3 regions of the Syntrophobotulus glycolicus DSM 8271 genome follow, and region 3 is predicted to be linked to each of the others. Evidence: riboswitches for the same ligand, from Rfam matches in the RefSeq annotation. Region 3 holds a riboswitch; each other region holds the start of a gene.
What was found. Region 3 has a riboswitch for cyclic di-GMP ahead of SGLY_RS17300 (histidine kinase N-terminal 7TM domain-containing diguanylate cyclase/phosphohydrolase). Riboswitches for the same ligand answer to the same signal wherever they lie in the genome.
Positions count from the first base shown of each region.

Region 1: linked by a shared signal. The riboswitch ahead of SGLY_RS15955 (HD-GYP domain-containing protein) and the one ahead of SGLY_RS17300 (histidine kinase N-terminal 7TM domain-containing diguanylate cyclase/phosphohydrolase) in region 3 are both predicted to bind cyclic di-GMP.
Region 2: linked by a shared signal. The riboswitch ahead of SGLY_RS04330 (ATP-binding protein) and the one ahead of SGLY_RS17300 (histidine kinase N-terminal 7TM domain-containing diguanylate cyclase/phosphohydrolase) in region 3 are both predicted to bind cyclic di-GMP.

Region 1 is NC_015172.1:3,224,049-3,229,282, forward strand. It holds gene SGLY_RS15950 (alpha/beta fold hydrolase) at 1-341, shown strand, start outside; gene SGLY_RS15955 (HD-GYP domain-containing protein) at 376-1,461, opposite strand; cyclic di-GMP riboswitch class I at 1,656-1,740, opposite strand; gene SGLY_RS15960 (helix-turn-helix transcriptional regulator) at 2,050-2,250, shown strand; gene SGLY_RS15965 (DUF6773 family protein) at 2,247-2,735, shown strand; gene SGLY_RS15970 (RidA family protein) at 2,773-3,141, opposite strand; gene SGLY_RS15975 (helix-turn-helix transcriptional regulator) at 3,217-4,134, opposite strand; gene SGLY_RS15980 (MFS transporter) at 4,314-5,234, opposite strand, start outside.
Region 2 is NC_015172.1:828,472-833,705, reverse strand. It holds gene SGLY_RS04350 (geranylgeranyl reductase family protein) at 1-156, opposite strand, end outside; gene SGLY_RS04340 (LytR/AlgR family response regulator transcription factor) at 495-1,253, opposite strand; gene SGLY_RS17410 (cyclic lactone autoinducer peptide) at 1,273-1,404, opposite strand; gene SGLY_RS04335 (accessory gene regulator ArgB-like protein) at 1,388-2,047, opposite strand; gene SGLY_RS04330 (ATP-binding protein) at 2,001-3,431, opposite strand; cyclic di-GMP riboswitch class I at 3,634-3,740, opposite strand; gene SGLY_RS04320 (DUF1616 domain-containing protein) at 3,842-4,684, opposite strand; gene SGLY_RS18070 (hypothetical protein) at 4,783-4,959, opposite strand.
Region 3 is NC_015172.1:3,347,704-3,352,937, forward strand. It holds gene SGLY_RS17300 (histidine kinase N-terminal 7TM domain-containing diguanylate cyclase/phosphohydrolase) at 1-1,570, opposite strand, end outside; cyclic di-GMP riboswitch class I at 1,650-1,738, opposite strand; gene SGLY_RS16565 (TMEM165/GDT1 family protein) at 1,881-2,573, opposite strand; gene SGLY_RS16570 (NAD(P)-dependent alcohol dehydrogenase) at 2,826-3,887, opposite strand; gene deoC (deoxyribose-phosphate aldolase) at 4,182-4,859, opposite strand; gene SGLY_RS16580 (GntR family transcriptional regulator) at 4,875-5,234, opposite strand, start outside.

The DNA of each region.
Region 1 (5,234 bases), 120 kb from region 3:
ATATGCTGAGAGACTTTGGAGAGATATTCTTCCACAACAAAGTGTCCGAACCTTTTGCCAGCTGGTTTCTTCAAATGGGTCTGCAAGCCGCAAGCTGGTCTACGGTCCAAGTGGCTAAGGCGTGGCTTTCAGAGGTACTCTTTGACGATCTTGCCTTTGTGAATATTCCGACCCTTATTCTCCACGGCATTCATGACAGAGTCTGTTTATTCCGTTTGGGTGTTGCTCAACATCAGGGAATAAAAGGCTCCATCTTTGTTCCGTTCAAGAATAGTGGTCATGGCCTGTTTTATGACGAAAAAGAAAAATTCAACGATCAGCTGATGCGGTTTGTCGGATAGGGATTTTTTCTCGTTTTTATCCCCATTGAATATTTCAAGGTCCGGTATTCCCTTGGTCTGCCACGGAGGTGTCATTGACAATGCCCACAATGTTTAATTGATTTTCTTTTGACAGGTCGACTAATTCAGAATTCACATAGATGATCGGCCTTGTGATGTTGTATTTGGGGATATGAATGACCTTCCCTGTCTCACCTGAGTTTAGCAATACCTGCGAACCTACATAATGAAAGATCAGGTTATTGACAAAAGTGTTCATGATGCTGATATCGTAAGTAGTTAATCCTTCCGTCATCAGGATATCAAGTGCCGTGAAGGGCGTGTATTTGCCCCTGTATTCCCTGTCGGAAGTCAACGCGTCATAGGTATCGGCAATTGAAACAATTTTTGTGTTCATATTCAGCTGCCTTCCGGTATATCTGTTCGGATAACCGGACCCATCTTCTCTTTCATGATGCAAGAGAACCCCTACCTTTATATCAGAATCCATGGAAATGATTTCTTTGATCATGTTATAGCCGTACATTGCATGTTTTTGGATCACCTTAAGTTCTTCAGAACACAATTTTTCTTTTTTGTTCAGTAAATCGAGCGGAATTTTAGTTTTGCCGATGTCATGGAGCAACCCTGTCTTAATAATGTTTTTTGTCTTTTTTTCGGTTAAATTCATCCATCTGCAAATCAGTGCCGAATAAAATGCTACATTTAAGCTGTGCTCGAATGTATAATTATCATGATTTTTTATATCACAAAGAAATTTCACAAGGTATTGGTTACACGCCATCTCACTAAAAATGAAATCGCTGATCATGTCAAGATTATTGATGTCGGCTTGATCATCATTCGACAAATTTTGGATTATCTTTTTAAGCGTTTTTATGTTATTCTCATAGTTTTCATAAAACTCATCAAGCTCCGGATCAATACCGGCGGATTGTCTTTTCTGCGCTGCCCTGAATATCCAAAAATCTTTGATCCCCATATTAATGAGGTTTTTCAGGATATATTCATTGATTATGGTATTTTTTGCTACAATGAGCAAACCATATTGATTGAATATATCAACAGCTACCTGATCTCCGATTTTGCAAGTAAAAGGTGATGCTTTAATCTTAATCATATAACCACCTTAAAGTATAATGTTCTTCCGTAAAACTCATCTAAGATATCTTAAACATCTAAGGCAGAATATTAATAAAAAGACAAATAAAATAAATCGTATTTATTTTATTTATTCGATTTTATTAATAATAAATAAAAGTCATAGCCCCCATAAGAGCGCCATGACTTTAAAATCACATTGTTATACGATTTTATGGCAACCCGGCTATCATGGTTAGATTACTTTAGACCCGTGGCTTTGTGTCCCTGTCTTTCGACAGGTTTACTCTTATCATATTTTTTCACATCTCTGTGCTTATGGTCACAATAATATATAGGACCAAAGAACTACACATTTATATCAGGTTACAATAAACGGGGAGAAAAGTCAACAAAATTCTTACTTTTTTTCACATTATATCCGTTTGTTGCTAATGAAGGCGAATCTGCGTTTTATTTACAAATATTTCGTTGTTGGTTTTAAGTATGGCTTCTCAATTTACAAACTGGCATCTCACCCCTTCTATCAGTTCATTGATCATCAATGCAATATATACTTTACATAAAGCAATTTATAATATATATTATAAGCATTAGGAGGTTTCCAATGAAAAATAAGCGAATGAAAATCGCCCGAATGGAATGTGATATGAAGCAAGAGGATTTAGCGAAAGCTGTAGGTGTCACACGCCAAACAATAGGGATGATTGAATCTGGGAATTACAATCCTACTCTTAATCTTTGCATAGCAATCTGTAAAGCGCTCGGCAAAACTTTAGATGGATTATTTTGGGAGGAATCGCAATGAAAAGAAAACACGGGTCAGATGAAAGAATTCTAATACAAAGCAGGAAAGTATTGAGTGAGGGATATACCCTTTTGATGATTATGCTTCTTGTATCTATCCTTGTGCAGCAGTTTCTGTTCGACGCTCCATTTGAACAGTATGCCGTTGAATTCATATGCTTTTTTGGTGTATACATTTATATTGTCATTCGAAGGTTAATGCTGGGAGTCAATCTGTTCGGCGACAAGGATACGACCAAAAAAATGACCTTACTGAATAGCCTAGTCACCGGGTTTATCATAACGATAATGAACGGTGTTCTGAACTATACCAAATATACGGAGAGCGCTAAAGAGCAGTTGGGATTTTTTATCATTACACTGTTGATTGTCTTTACGTGCGCAACTATTGGTTCATCCGTTATGTTGTCGATTCTCAATCATTTTAACAATAAAAAGCAACTGCAGATTCAGAAAAGATTGGATGAAGAAGAACGAGAAGACTAAGAAGAGGGGCTTTTGGGGGCTGAAAGAAAAAATAAGCTTATTTTCTTTTATAAGCAATCGCATCAATCTGCACATGAAGTCCATCCGGTCCGCCCCGATGGGCAAACTCAGTGCTTATCGTCTTTCTGGCCGGATACCTTTCTTTGAATCTTTCCTTAAAGACTCTCTCCATGACCGGGATATTCCACGGATCACGCATCATTACGTTTACCTGTACTACCGCGTCCAGGGTCAGTCCAATGGTCTCCAGGCGTTTGTTCATATCATCCAATGCGCCGTTGACTTGTGCTTCTATCGATCCGCCAATATTACCGACGCAAAAGGTCAGAAAGACAAAATCACCGGCTTCCACGATCCCCGAAAAGGCAAACTCCTCGTTTATCAGGCTTCTTTTAATCGTATCCATAATAAAGCTCCTTTCAAATGCTTTCACATCATCAAGGATAACAGGTCAATGACGACACCTGGCTGTCGTCTATTTTCAAGAATCATAATTTTTCAGGATTTTGTTTGCGGTATCAAGCAATTTTTTCTTTAATTGATCCGGCTCAAGCACAACCACCTGATCGCCGAACCCCATAATTACAGAAAACCATAGACGTTCTTTCTCCGGCAGGTACATCTCATAAATAAAACCACCATCCTCAAGCTCCTCGGCTATACTGCCGTTTAAATACTCCAACACTTGCTGTCTGACAGCGGGTTTACAATATAACTTTATCTTTAAATACCGCCGGATATCTCCACCTGTGCATTCCTCCAGAATGCGGGCGGTGTCCAGGTGCCTGCACGAAAAGGGCCTGTTTTTATGTTCCGCCCGGGTAATCCTCGCCAGTTTGAAGAGACGATAGTCCTTTTTCTTTTGACAATAGGCAAGAAGATACCACGAATACCATTTATATGTGAGCAACAGCGGTTCAACATCCCTTGCAGATACGCGGCTGTCCGCGTCGGAATAATCGATCTGAACAATAGTTTCTGTCCATATGGCTTTTTCCAGCAGGGAAAATGTCCTTTCCAGGTTATCCCCTTCCCGCAAGACGCCAAAATCCAGCGCCACACTCTGTCTCAATGATGAAACGGTAGAGAGCACCTTTTCAAGAGTCGAGTCGGCTTTTCCCTTTATGTATGCGGAACAAAAACCTTTCAGAGCAATAATGATGTTTTGGTAGTCTTCTTTGCTATATATTTGCTTATCCAGAGAAAAAGTTTCCGCAATACTGTACCCGCCAGCGGATCCATGGTATGTTACGATGGGAATTCCCGCCAGACAAAGCGTCTCAATGTCCCGCTGGATGGTTCGTTTAGAAACCTCAAAACGGTCAGCCAGTGTTTTGGCATTGACTATTTTATGGTTAAGCAGACATGTTGTTATCCCAAGTAATCTATCTATCCTCATCGTCTATTTCTCCAATATGAAAAGCAATAATCACAATCCTGTATTCGTGCCTGCCTATCTGTCTCAATTATAGTCTTTAATTTGGGAAAAAAGAAATTATCCTTTTGTGCGGATTTATCACCAGCCTTTGGAAAGAATTTACCGTCTATTTGCTCTCATCTTGATAGAAAATTTAAATACTATATTACTTTTTTCAACCTTTTGCCACGAACATCGTTCATCATTTCCATCATTGCCGTCATCAGCACAGTCAATATCATTAAGTAAAACGGGTATAGGCTGATATCGATTTTTTCAGCCAAAAACCCAAAAAACGGAGCCATGAATGTCGTTCCTACATATGCACATGCCATTTGCACCCCCATGATTGACTGTGATCTTTCTGCACCAAAATTGTCGGGAGTCTCATGCAATAAACTTGGATAAATGGGCGCGCATCCTAATCCCACAAGGACCAGCCCGCTAAGCATGGATATATTTCCAAGCGGAAGCAGCATAGACACAATACCCATCCCGGCGATCATCTGTCCGATACGGATCATATTTTTATCCCCGAGTTTCTCCGTGATGAAACCGCTCAAAAATCTTCCGGCAGTTATCCCAAGGTAAAACAAAGATGCCCATTTTGCCGCTGTTTCTGAATTGATCCCCTTATATAAGACCATATAACTGCTTGCCCAAAGACCTGCAGTCGATTCCAGAGCACAGTACAGAAAAAAAGCTGTGAAAATTGCCTTTGCACCAGGAAGTCTCAAGATTTCCCGCAAACTAAGGCTTTTTGTTCTTTCTGCTTTTGCTTCTCCTTCTTTTTTCTTTGTTTTCCATAAAGGCAAAGAAAATGCCAGGCAAATCGCTAAAATGATTTGCATCATGCCTATGACCTGATATCCTGAGTTCCATTTTAAACCACTGGTTAAGCATAAACCCATGATATATGGACCGGCTGTCGCACCGATTCCCCAAAAGCAATGCAACCAGTTCATATGGCGCGATTTATAGTGCAGGGCCACAAAATTGTTTAATGCCGCATCGACACTCCCCGCTCCCAAGCCATAAGGAATTCCCCACAGGCACAGCTGCCAAAAAGACTGTGCGCATGA
Region 2 (5,234 bases), 890 kb from region 3:
CAAGGTTCTGCGGCTGACGAGCCCCGCACACTGTATGGGCTCGCCAATTTTCCGGTGCTCCTCGGCTACCATCACCTGATAACCTTTTTTCGCCATAAGCCGGGCTGTCTCACAGCCCGCCGGGCCCCCGCCAATGACTATCGCGTCATAGTTCATGCCGAATCCCTCCTTTCAAGATCAGTGCCCTCCTTGGTTTCCCTCACCAACAGGATGAACAGTTGACTGGATCCATCGGATTCACCTCTCCAGGAAAATTTTCAGATATTGGTCAATCCAAAAGTAGCAAGATTAAATTTGATTGTCTATGCAATTTGTCTAAAAGTAGCAAGATCGTGTCTGGATTTGTCATTTCAGCAAAAAAAAGAAGGCTTCATGGAGAACCCTTCCTTTGCTCTTGGGAACTTTGCACAGGGAATTTTCGGATCAATCAGCTCAAAACAAAAAGGCGCTGCAAAGCAGCGCCAAACAAGTCTGAGCAGAGCACATCAAACCCTTTAACTGATTTTTGGAACTTTTGCGTTTGTCAGTTCTTCAAGCTCCTTAAATTTTTCAACTGTGATTAAAGGCCTGTTCTTTGTATTTTCCATAACCAGTTCATAGCTGCTTCTGCTGACCGGAATCAGTTCCTTGACCATCTTTAAATTGATAATGAACCCGCTATGGCTTCTGAAAAATGGATATCCTTCCAATTGCGCTTCCAGAACAGAAAGCTTATTGTTGGTTTGAATTTGTCCGCCAATAAAATAAATCATGGACTTGCGGCCTTCCCTGGTGACATAGATGATGTCGTCGAGATTCAAATAAATAAGTTTGCTGTCACATCTGAAAAACTGTTTTCTGCTTACCTTTTCATGAAAGTAAGGCCTTGTCCTGGCAAAAGCTTTTTCTGACAACACTGCTTTGATCCTCTCCATGGTCTGACGGACCCGGTTCATTTTAAAGGGCTTCACCAGATAGTCGAAAGCATAGAGGTCAAAGGCTTTTTCTCTGAATTCGCTGAAAGCTGTCGCAAATACGATAAACGTCAAGGGATTGATGTCAAAGACCTCTTGGGCCAGTTCAACACCGTCCTTTCCCGGTAGGTCGATATCTGCAAAAACCACTTGCGGCGACAATTCTTGAATTAACCTTATTGCCTCCAGCCCATTTCCGGCCGCCCCTATGACCTCAACATCCTCAACCTCTTCCACCACTTTTTTGAGCACATGACGCATGTCAGGATCATCTTCAGCAATGAAGACCGTTATCTTCATACGAAATTCTCCCCTCCTTTTATTCTGATTTTACGGGAGGAGCAGGCTGATAAAACCAAAAGAAACACGCTGGCTTGACACCGACGGCGGCGACTAAGAAAGCAGCCATCACAACAGGGGTCACCATGAGTTTTTTAATCTTTTGCAGCATGAGCTGAACACCTCCTTTCTCTGGATAATCGTATTAAAAAGTCATCCGCTTTGTGGATAACCTTGTAACCCGGCGGAGAAAAACTGATTGTCTGGATCATGACAGCAAAAAGCCCGGCAGCCGCAAACGATGCGTGGCCAAAGTGAACCATAATGACACTGATCCCTAACCATAAGCAAAGATAGGCCAATGAAAGAATTTTAAACAGGATTCTTTCAGAAGCGCTTGTAATCTTTTTAAACGGTACTTCCCCCGGCACCCAGGCGATCACGCAGAGAACGGACAGGAAATATCCGGCCAGCAGGGAATAGCTCAGGAAGTCTGCTGATAAACGGCTTCCCAGATATAATCCTGTTTCTCCGGCTGTGAGATAACTGATCAGTCCCAGGGTAAGGCATCTCCAGTATCCGCTGCAGTGGGCTCCGCCGCTGAACAGCCGGTAAATCGCCCCGCAGGCCATTGCAAACATCACCTCAGGAAGTATTCCAAGGAAATAGGCCAGGGTGATCAGAATCCCCCCTTTAATGAGCGTCGCCAGGATCATTTCTAAGCCGAAACGCAACGTATCGATTTTGCCGGTATCCAGGGCCAGTTCTTTAGACAGGTAGTTTGCGGCTCCTCCAGCCATTTGACTTAGATTCATTCAACTTCGCCTCCTTTTTCAGCGGGATTGTAATGGTAAAAGCTGTTTCTTCAGGGTCGCTGCTGATCGCGATGTTGCCCCGGTGTTTGGTGACGATATCTTTGACAATTGCCAGGCCCAAACCGCTGTGATCTTTTTTTGTCGTGAAGTCAGATTTGAACATTGTTTCTCTGATTCTGGGGACGATAGGGTCCCCTGTATTGCTGACCATGAATACGTACGCTCCATGTTCACGGGCTATTTTTACGTTTACCTGCCTGCCTTCACCGGCTTCAGCTTCTACGGCCTCAAGCGCGTTGTCAATCAGGTTTCCCAGCAAGGAGCCGGCTTCATGCGGAGTTAACGGGAGATCTTTGAGGCTGCCTTCAACGGCGATTTCCATTTTGATTTTTCTGGCTTCAGCCAAGCCTATTTTGGTGTGGAGAAGGGCGCTGATGCTATAATCGTCAATTTTTATCAGTTCCGCGGTTTTGGATATCTCACCGAACGCCCTGCTGATGTAATCCCGCGCTCTCTCATAGGAGCCGCTTTCCAGCAGTCCGTAAATCGTCTGCAGCTGGTGGTGGAAATCATGTCTCTGCTTTCTGGAAGAGTCCAGCAATTGTTTGATCTGTTTGAAGTTTTCCTCCGCTCTTTTCGCCTCGTATTCCTTTTCGATCTCTTGTCCGATTTTTTTGACGGCGACAGTGGAGAGTACCGTTAAAATAATAATGAACATTCCCATGAACCCGTTAAAGATAATAAAATGCTCTCCCGGAAAAATGTTTAACATGGCAGCCTCAAAGGCGGTGTTTAATATGACCAGTAAAAGTAAGGGGAGGAGAACGACTACAGAGATAAAAAGATTATGTTTGTTCACAATGTCTGCCTTTAACTTGTCTTGAATTTCCTTTTTGGATAAATATCCCGAACGGCTATATTCTTGAGCATAACCCATCAAAGAGAAATGAAAAATTTTACACGCCGCGATAAAGATCAGCATGACCAGGGCCTGCGGGAGGAAGAAGAAGATTCTCATCGCGTTATTATTCCAAACATCAGTCAGGGAAACCCCTTTGAGATGCAACATGAGCTGTATTGCGATCGTTTCAACTGAGCCGTAAAAAATCAGGCCAAGTAAAGACGCCAGCAGCACTATCCTGCAGGGCAGGCGGGTAACCAGACGAATATTGAAAATGAATAAGAGTGTTTCAAGGATGGAGTGGAGCCCAAAGGGCACCGGGGATCGCTGAATGAGATAAGAAACCGCCGCCTGCAAAAATCCAATCATCAGTAAATCGCGCCACCGAGGTTTGAGCCCTACCATGAGAAACCCCAGGATCGCCACCAGGATCGATTCAGGAAACGATACGATCAGCAGGGAAAAGGAAGTCAGCCTCTCCAACGTGTCACCTCCCTTACTCAGATGTATTTATGTAAAAAGAAACCGGTTCCTGCCCGTCATGTCGAAAAGTTCCATTATCTTGTCTAAATGTTCCATTATCTTGCCCGAATTTGCCAATGCCCAGGTTCCGCATAAAAAAAACCGTTTCCGGATCGCCGGAAACGGAACCTTTCCTTTATCTAAAGAAAGCATCAGCTTTTCGTTCGGCGGCCCGGCGGTCCTGGCCCGGCATTTTTTCTCAAGAAAATGCCGGGCTTTAGACCCGTAGCTTTGCGTCCTTGCCTTTCGGCAAGTTTGCCTTTTCAGTTCACAGTCAGTTTCCTTGCAGAAACTCCCTTAATGATTAATACGCTCCCCCCCTTCCTTTTTGAGGGGTCGCGGAAAAATTTTTTTGGATATGTATTTGTCATCTACTCCTGAACGTTTACCCACAAATGCAAGGAGCGATAGGGAACGCTCTCCCCATCTTTAAACAGTAAAAACTCTACCTTCAGATTTTCATGAGGCTCATTTATCCTGAAGCTGACGGACTCTTCCTTTTTTTCCTCATTGTCCGCCTGAAAAGGCCCCAGCTGCCTCTTCACCTCCCCGTCCATTCGCACTTGGACGGTATAGGAGACCTGGCGGCCTTCGTGATTCACGGTTCCCAGGATCACTTCCTTGGTCTCACCCGTTTTCATCACCCGGGGGTAGCCCTCTGCCTTCCCGTCCGAACCCAAAAGATAAAACTCTGTGAACTTCTCACCAGCTGCTGGTATCGCCGCGGTATAATACAGGCTTCCTATCGCCAAAATAATCACTGCCGCCAGTACCGCCGCGAGAATTTTGTCCAGCCTGGAAAGGCTGCCCCATTTGATTGGTTTCACGTTTAAAGAAAGCCCAAAACGGTTTTCCAAAGAAAGTTTTTTTCTTCGGCAGATCGCGATAGCGGACAGCAGGATCGTGAAAACCAAAAGCGTCACCAGGATAGGGTAAAGCCCTATTCCCCACGGGACGCAGTTCAGGATGACACCTAGAAGCGGCACCACGGCTATACTCAGACCAAAGCTCAAGGCAAGCCGTTCAATCCCGTCGAGATCGCCCCTGGCCGGAAACAGAGCTGCGATTAAGGTATACCCGGGAAAAAACAGGACAAAAGGCAAACCTAACACAACCCGCCCGGTTCCGCTTCCATCCATCCCAATCAACACGACCAGAATAACAGAAAGAGATAGGATGAAGGGAAACTCGTTTTTTATTTCTATCCTCAACAAAAATTCAACCCCTTTAACAAACTGAAGCGAAAAGGTGACGGCGCTGCTTTCCGGCCCTGTCCGTTGTGTTTAAGGTTTTCACTGTTTTTCCGTAATCCTTAAGTTAGCAAGATCAAAGGTGATTGTCTATCTTTATTGTCATAAAGCAGCAAAATCGTGTCTAATTCTGCTAAAATCCTGTTTGGATTTGCATTTTCCTCCGCCTCAGCAGCCTGATGTAAATCCGCCGCGATTTGAGAAAAAAAACCGTCTCTCGTTTCTGTCTTAAGCCGCAAAAATGAGGCCGCCGCGGGCGAATTGATTAATTCGATGATGCGGCAGCCCCTTATTCAACTTGGTTTTCAGGCCCGGTTTTTGCCTGTTCTTTTCTTATTCCTTTGCTTATTCTTTGCTTATTCTTTGCTTATTCCTTTGCTTCAAAACCACGGCATCTTGTGGTCTATAGGTGCGCCTTTATCTCCTCCTGACCGTACATCCGTCATCATTTTTATCCATTCCACATGGAACGATGACATCAGGTTGATGTCAGGTATGTATTTTGCCATTTTCC
Region 3 (5,234 bases):
AATCCCTGGCCTCCAGGGTCTTCATTAATGCCTTGACCGCATTATTTCTGACACTATTAATATGGTTCAGCTTCTCTCGATACATATGATCATCTGCTTCTTTATACAGTTCGTTCGCTTTTTTGTTTCTGTTATTACAGACAGCATAGCCCATAGAAATATTTAAGAGCAGCTGAGGATTTTCCCTGTTGTACTCATTTGCCCAATTCATAATTTTTCTGCAGATACTGTTGACATATTCTTCCGACTCATTATAAACAAGTACAGCAAACTCATCTCCTCCAATCCGGAATAAATGTTCTCCGGCAGTGGTGGACTGCTTGATGGATTGAGCCGCGGCAATCAGGATCTTGTCTCCTACTTCATGTCCTAATGTATCGTTAATCAATTTCAGGCCATCAACATCACAGATGATGATTCCATAATGACTAAAAATACCGCTCTCCAGCTTAACCAAATTTTGTTCAAAAGAATTCCTGTTCAGGATACCTGTCAGGGGATCATGCAGGCTGATATAAGCTAATTCACGTTCTTTTTCTTTGCGTTCTTTGATTTCAGATTGGAGCTCCTTGATCAAAGATTTATCCTGACAAATCATTACCGTGCCGACAGCGTCCCCTGCCTGATCATGAACGATGGAAACATGAAGACTGATCGGAATCTTTGTGCCAAAATAAGTCCTTCCGTTGATTTCTTCAATCAAGACCTGTTTGTCCTTTGCCGCCTTCTGCCATAAATCATTAAATTTAACCTCAATGATTTGTTCTAATCTACTTCCGGCAAGCTTATTTTTTTCATACCCTAATAATTGACTGCCTCTTTCATTAATTCTTAAAATATTGCCCAGAGGATCAGTAATGATTGCTACGTCCGTGATCTTATCAACGATATCCTCCGGGGAAATTAATGCGGAAATATTAAGCATTTTATACTTGATACTGGTATACAAAATTGCAAAGATGAGAATCAGGAACATAACATAATCCCAGTAGGATGAATATCGCAAGGTATAATGAAGAACCAGATCATTAAATAAGGTCAGAAGTAAAGTGATTATGCCGAAAGAAAACAAAATCCTGATTTGTTTTCTTTCTCTGGCCACTTTAGATTTTTGTCGCCATTTCCATATTACGACCAAACTGATGAGATCAAACATATAGATATAGATGATTTCCAGCCACCAAAAAATTTCCGGAATGACTGTTGCCCTGTTCTCAAAGGTATTAATGAAAATGTTGTATAAACTTAATAATACTCCCGGCAAAAAAATCATTGATCTTTTGCCGACAGTATTGCCCCACTCTTCTTTATGCCCGATAATCAGTGCCATGCTCAAAAGCAGTCCGGGATAATTCAGCCAGGTTAACTCTCCAACCCGAACCAGAAAATAATATATTTGGGGCTCACTCACATTCAGCAAAAACAGCTCCACTAATGTGCCGCCCGTAAACAATAGGCTCATTCTTACAAATAGAAGGTTGAGCTTGGATTTACTGCCGATAATATACGCGTAAACTCCCATTCCCAGATAGATTAATAAAGCCGTATAAATCAATAAAAGTTTAAACATCCTTTATACCCCCCATATTGAACCAAGGGAATACTCTCAAAATAAATAACAGCTCTGCAAGCTGTTATTTGCCGGCCTTAATAGCGGCCTGGCAGTCATTGATACTCTCATATCTTTAGACCCATAGCTTTGCGTCCCTGCATTTCCACAGGTTTGCCCTTAATATTCCAACCCTTTTTATTAAAAATTGGCATTCATTATTTTTCAATTTTTATATTTCGACTTATTTTTAATTTTTCCTTCCTTTTTTGTTTTATTTTTCTATTTTTACTTTATGCCGCTTGCGGGACAATATCCTGTCCCGGAAAAATTACCTTTTCCCGCTAGCGTCCCCTTTTGTCATCAGATAATAAGCGGCAAAACCGGTCAGCAAGATGAGTCCCAAAAGAGAGGCTATGGTTTGAGCGGGAGCCAGATGCAGCTTATGATAAGCCACCTGGTAGCTTCCGATCAGCCCGAAAAAGATAAAAGCGGCGGCAGAAACCAGCTTGATTGTTCTTTCAGGAATTTTTTTGGACATGACCACTCCCACAACTATTCCTATCGCATCCGCAATAAGCATCCCTGTGGTTGTGCCGATCAGGACTCCAAACGGATTGGCCGGAAATTTAGTTGCCAAAGCAATTGTAGCCAATTGAGTCTTATCTCCCAGCTCCGCAATAAAGAAAGCTATGGCCACTGTGGCCACGGCTCCAAAACGTGTCTCTCTTTTGTCTTCTCCCTCTAACTTATCCCCGCGAATAGTCCATAAGCCAAAAAGAATAAAAGACAAGGAAGCAATGGCCTGAACCCAGATATTAATTGCCTCATACCTTGTAATGAAAGTGCCTAAGGCCACTGCCCCGGCATGATTTAAGATCGTTGCAATAAAGACTCCGATCAATACTTTTGACGCTTTGTATTTGGTGGCAAAGGCCATCGCCAGAAGCTGCGTTTTATCCCCCATTTCGGCCAGAGTTACCGCTCCTGCCGATATCAGAGCAGCCAAGATCGTTCCGTTCATTTTTGTCCATCCTTTCAGTTGTCTTATTGTGTCCCGTTCTTCTTTATTTAAAGGCTGAAAAATAAAAAAACTTTTAACATAACCCGATTTAACCCGGATTATGTCAAAAGTCTCGTTAACCTTAAAGGTTGCATGGCCAGATGTTTAATCCATCAGTATGTTGACCCTGCAGTTCATAACTACTCCCTCTTAACTGCTTTATTTTACTATGTTCATGAAAAACATGTCAATAGCATATTCATTGATGCTTTGTTACCACTCGATGGTAATAACCGGTTTAATTAAATCTCTAGGCTTATCTTTCATCAGCATCAAAGCCTGTTCAATTTTTTCAAAACCTACAAAATGATGCGTAACAAGCTTGCCTGGATCTATTCTTCCTGTTTCCATAAGAGAAGCCAGTTTTTCCATCCGCAATCTTCCTCCGGGCATTAAGCCGCCTGCAATCGCCTTATGACTCATCCCGCAGCCCCACTCCGTACGAGGAATCTTAATATAGTCACCTTCTCCCAAGTAGTTCACATTCCCTATTCTGCCGCCTGGCTTCAGCATCCTGATTGCCTGATCAAAGGTATCAACATCTCCGCCCGCAATAATAACTCGATCAACACCCTTCCCCTCTGTCTTTGCCAAAATTTGCTCGACAATATCACCTTCGCGATAATTAATCACATCGGTAGCACCGTATTCTTTAGCAAGTTGAATACAATTGGGCCGAGATCCGACGGCATAAATATGGGACGCACCCCGTATGGCCGTTCCTGCTACCGCCATCAGTCCCACCGGACCGATTCCAACAACCACGACACTGTCACCATATTGGACATCGGCAAGTTCGACGCCATGAAGTCCCGTCGGCACCATATCAGAAAGCATGCAGGCCGCAGCAGGATCCATGCCTTTCGGCAGCAAAGCCAGGTTTCCGTCTGCGTCGTTTACATGAAACAGCTCTCCAAATACGCCATCTTTGAAATTGGAAAATTTCCATCCCGCAAGCAGTCCGCCGGAGTGCATCTGATAGCCGCCCTGAGCCTCCAATGAATTCCAGTCTGGAGTAATCGCCGGAACAATGACTTTATCCCCCGCTTTAAAAGCTCTGACCAGCGATCCAACCTCGACAACTTCTCCGACAGCCTCATGACCAAGAATCATATCATGACGATCTCCAATTGCACCGGCCCAAACTGTGTGTACATCAGAGGTGCACGGCGCAAGAGCAATTGGACGGCAAATGGCGTCTAACGGTCCACAGACGGGATTCTCCTTTTCAATCCAACCCGTACGTCCTATCCCTAACATTGCAAAACCCTTCATAATAAACCACTCCTTTAACTTATTTTGTGTTATATTTCACAAGTTCATTTATTCCTATTATAATCTATAATGTTTAAGTAGTCAATTTATAATTTATTATTATAATACATAATGTTTAGATTTTATTTCGCTGTCATCTCGTTATTTTCAGCTTATATTTATTGATACATAATAATGTTTCGGGCAATAAAGCGGATGTCCAAAAAGCTTTTTTTGTTCTTTGGACATCCGCTTATACAAAGAGAACCGAACCCAAAATCAAAATTTTTTGAGCCAGTCCTCTGATTTTCTTTATTATCCGCGGGCCTTTTCCATAATTTTAATTGCAGACGACAGTCCAATTCCAAAACGGCTGCATCCCGCCTCCATCATTTCGAGCAGTATACTCAAATCTCTGATTCCACCTGCCGCTTTAATTTTAGTTTTATTTTGAATTGCTGCCTTTATCAGTTTAATATGACGAACTGTAGTCGGTTCCGGGAGCCATCCTGTACTTGTTTTGATAAAAGAAACTCCCGCCTCCATAGCGATTTTACTGGCCCTTACGATTTCTTCATCAGTGAGCAATGTCACTTCAAGAATTGCTTTGACAGGTTTTCCTTCCGCAACATCCGTCACTGCTTTGATATCCCGAAAAACAAACTCATCATTTTGGGATTTAAGCTGAGAAATATTAATCACCATATCCAACTCATCACAGCCCATATTTAGCAATTCCTTCGCCTGAAAAACCTTGGCGGCGGTTGTATCACATCCGGACGGAAATCCTACGGTCCCGCCAACCATGATCTCCGGTTCATCCTTTAATTGTTCAATCAAATATGCTGTGAAACTGGGCAAAGCAAAAATACAAATAAATTGATGCGTTTTGGCAGCAGCAATCATTTTATCGATTTCTTCCAGCCTATGATGAGATTTTACACAGCTGATATCTATTATTCTGGGAAGATCAGATACAGATAAATTTTTCATCCTGCCATCTCCCTCTTATTTGTAGCGCCCGCTCATAGAAACCTCAAGCTCATATTGATCTCCAAGGATACTGACTTGATCGACACAAACAGGTTTTTGATCTTTATAACAAATTCGGCGGATACAAAGAAGGGCAGTACCCGGAGCCACGCAAAGCATTTCTGAATCTGTAAAATCAGCAGGCTTTGCATATATTTTGTCTTTTGCCGCGTCAATCTCGATCTGATATTTTTGTTCTAAAAATTGATAAAGCGCTGAAAACTGATTCGTATATTGTTCAATATTGGGAACTGTATGGTAGGGAATGTAATTTTTCATGATCACTACAGGTTTTTCATCAGCCAGTTGGATTCTTTGCACACGTGCCAATAAGTC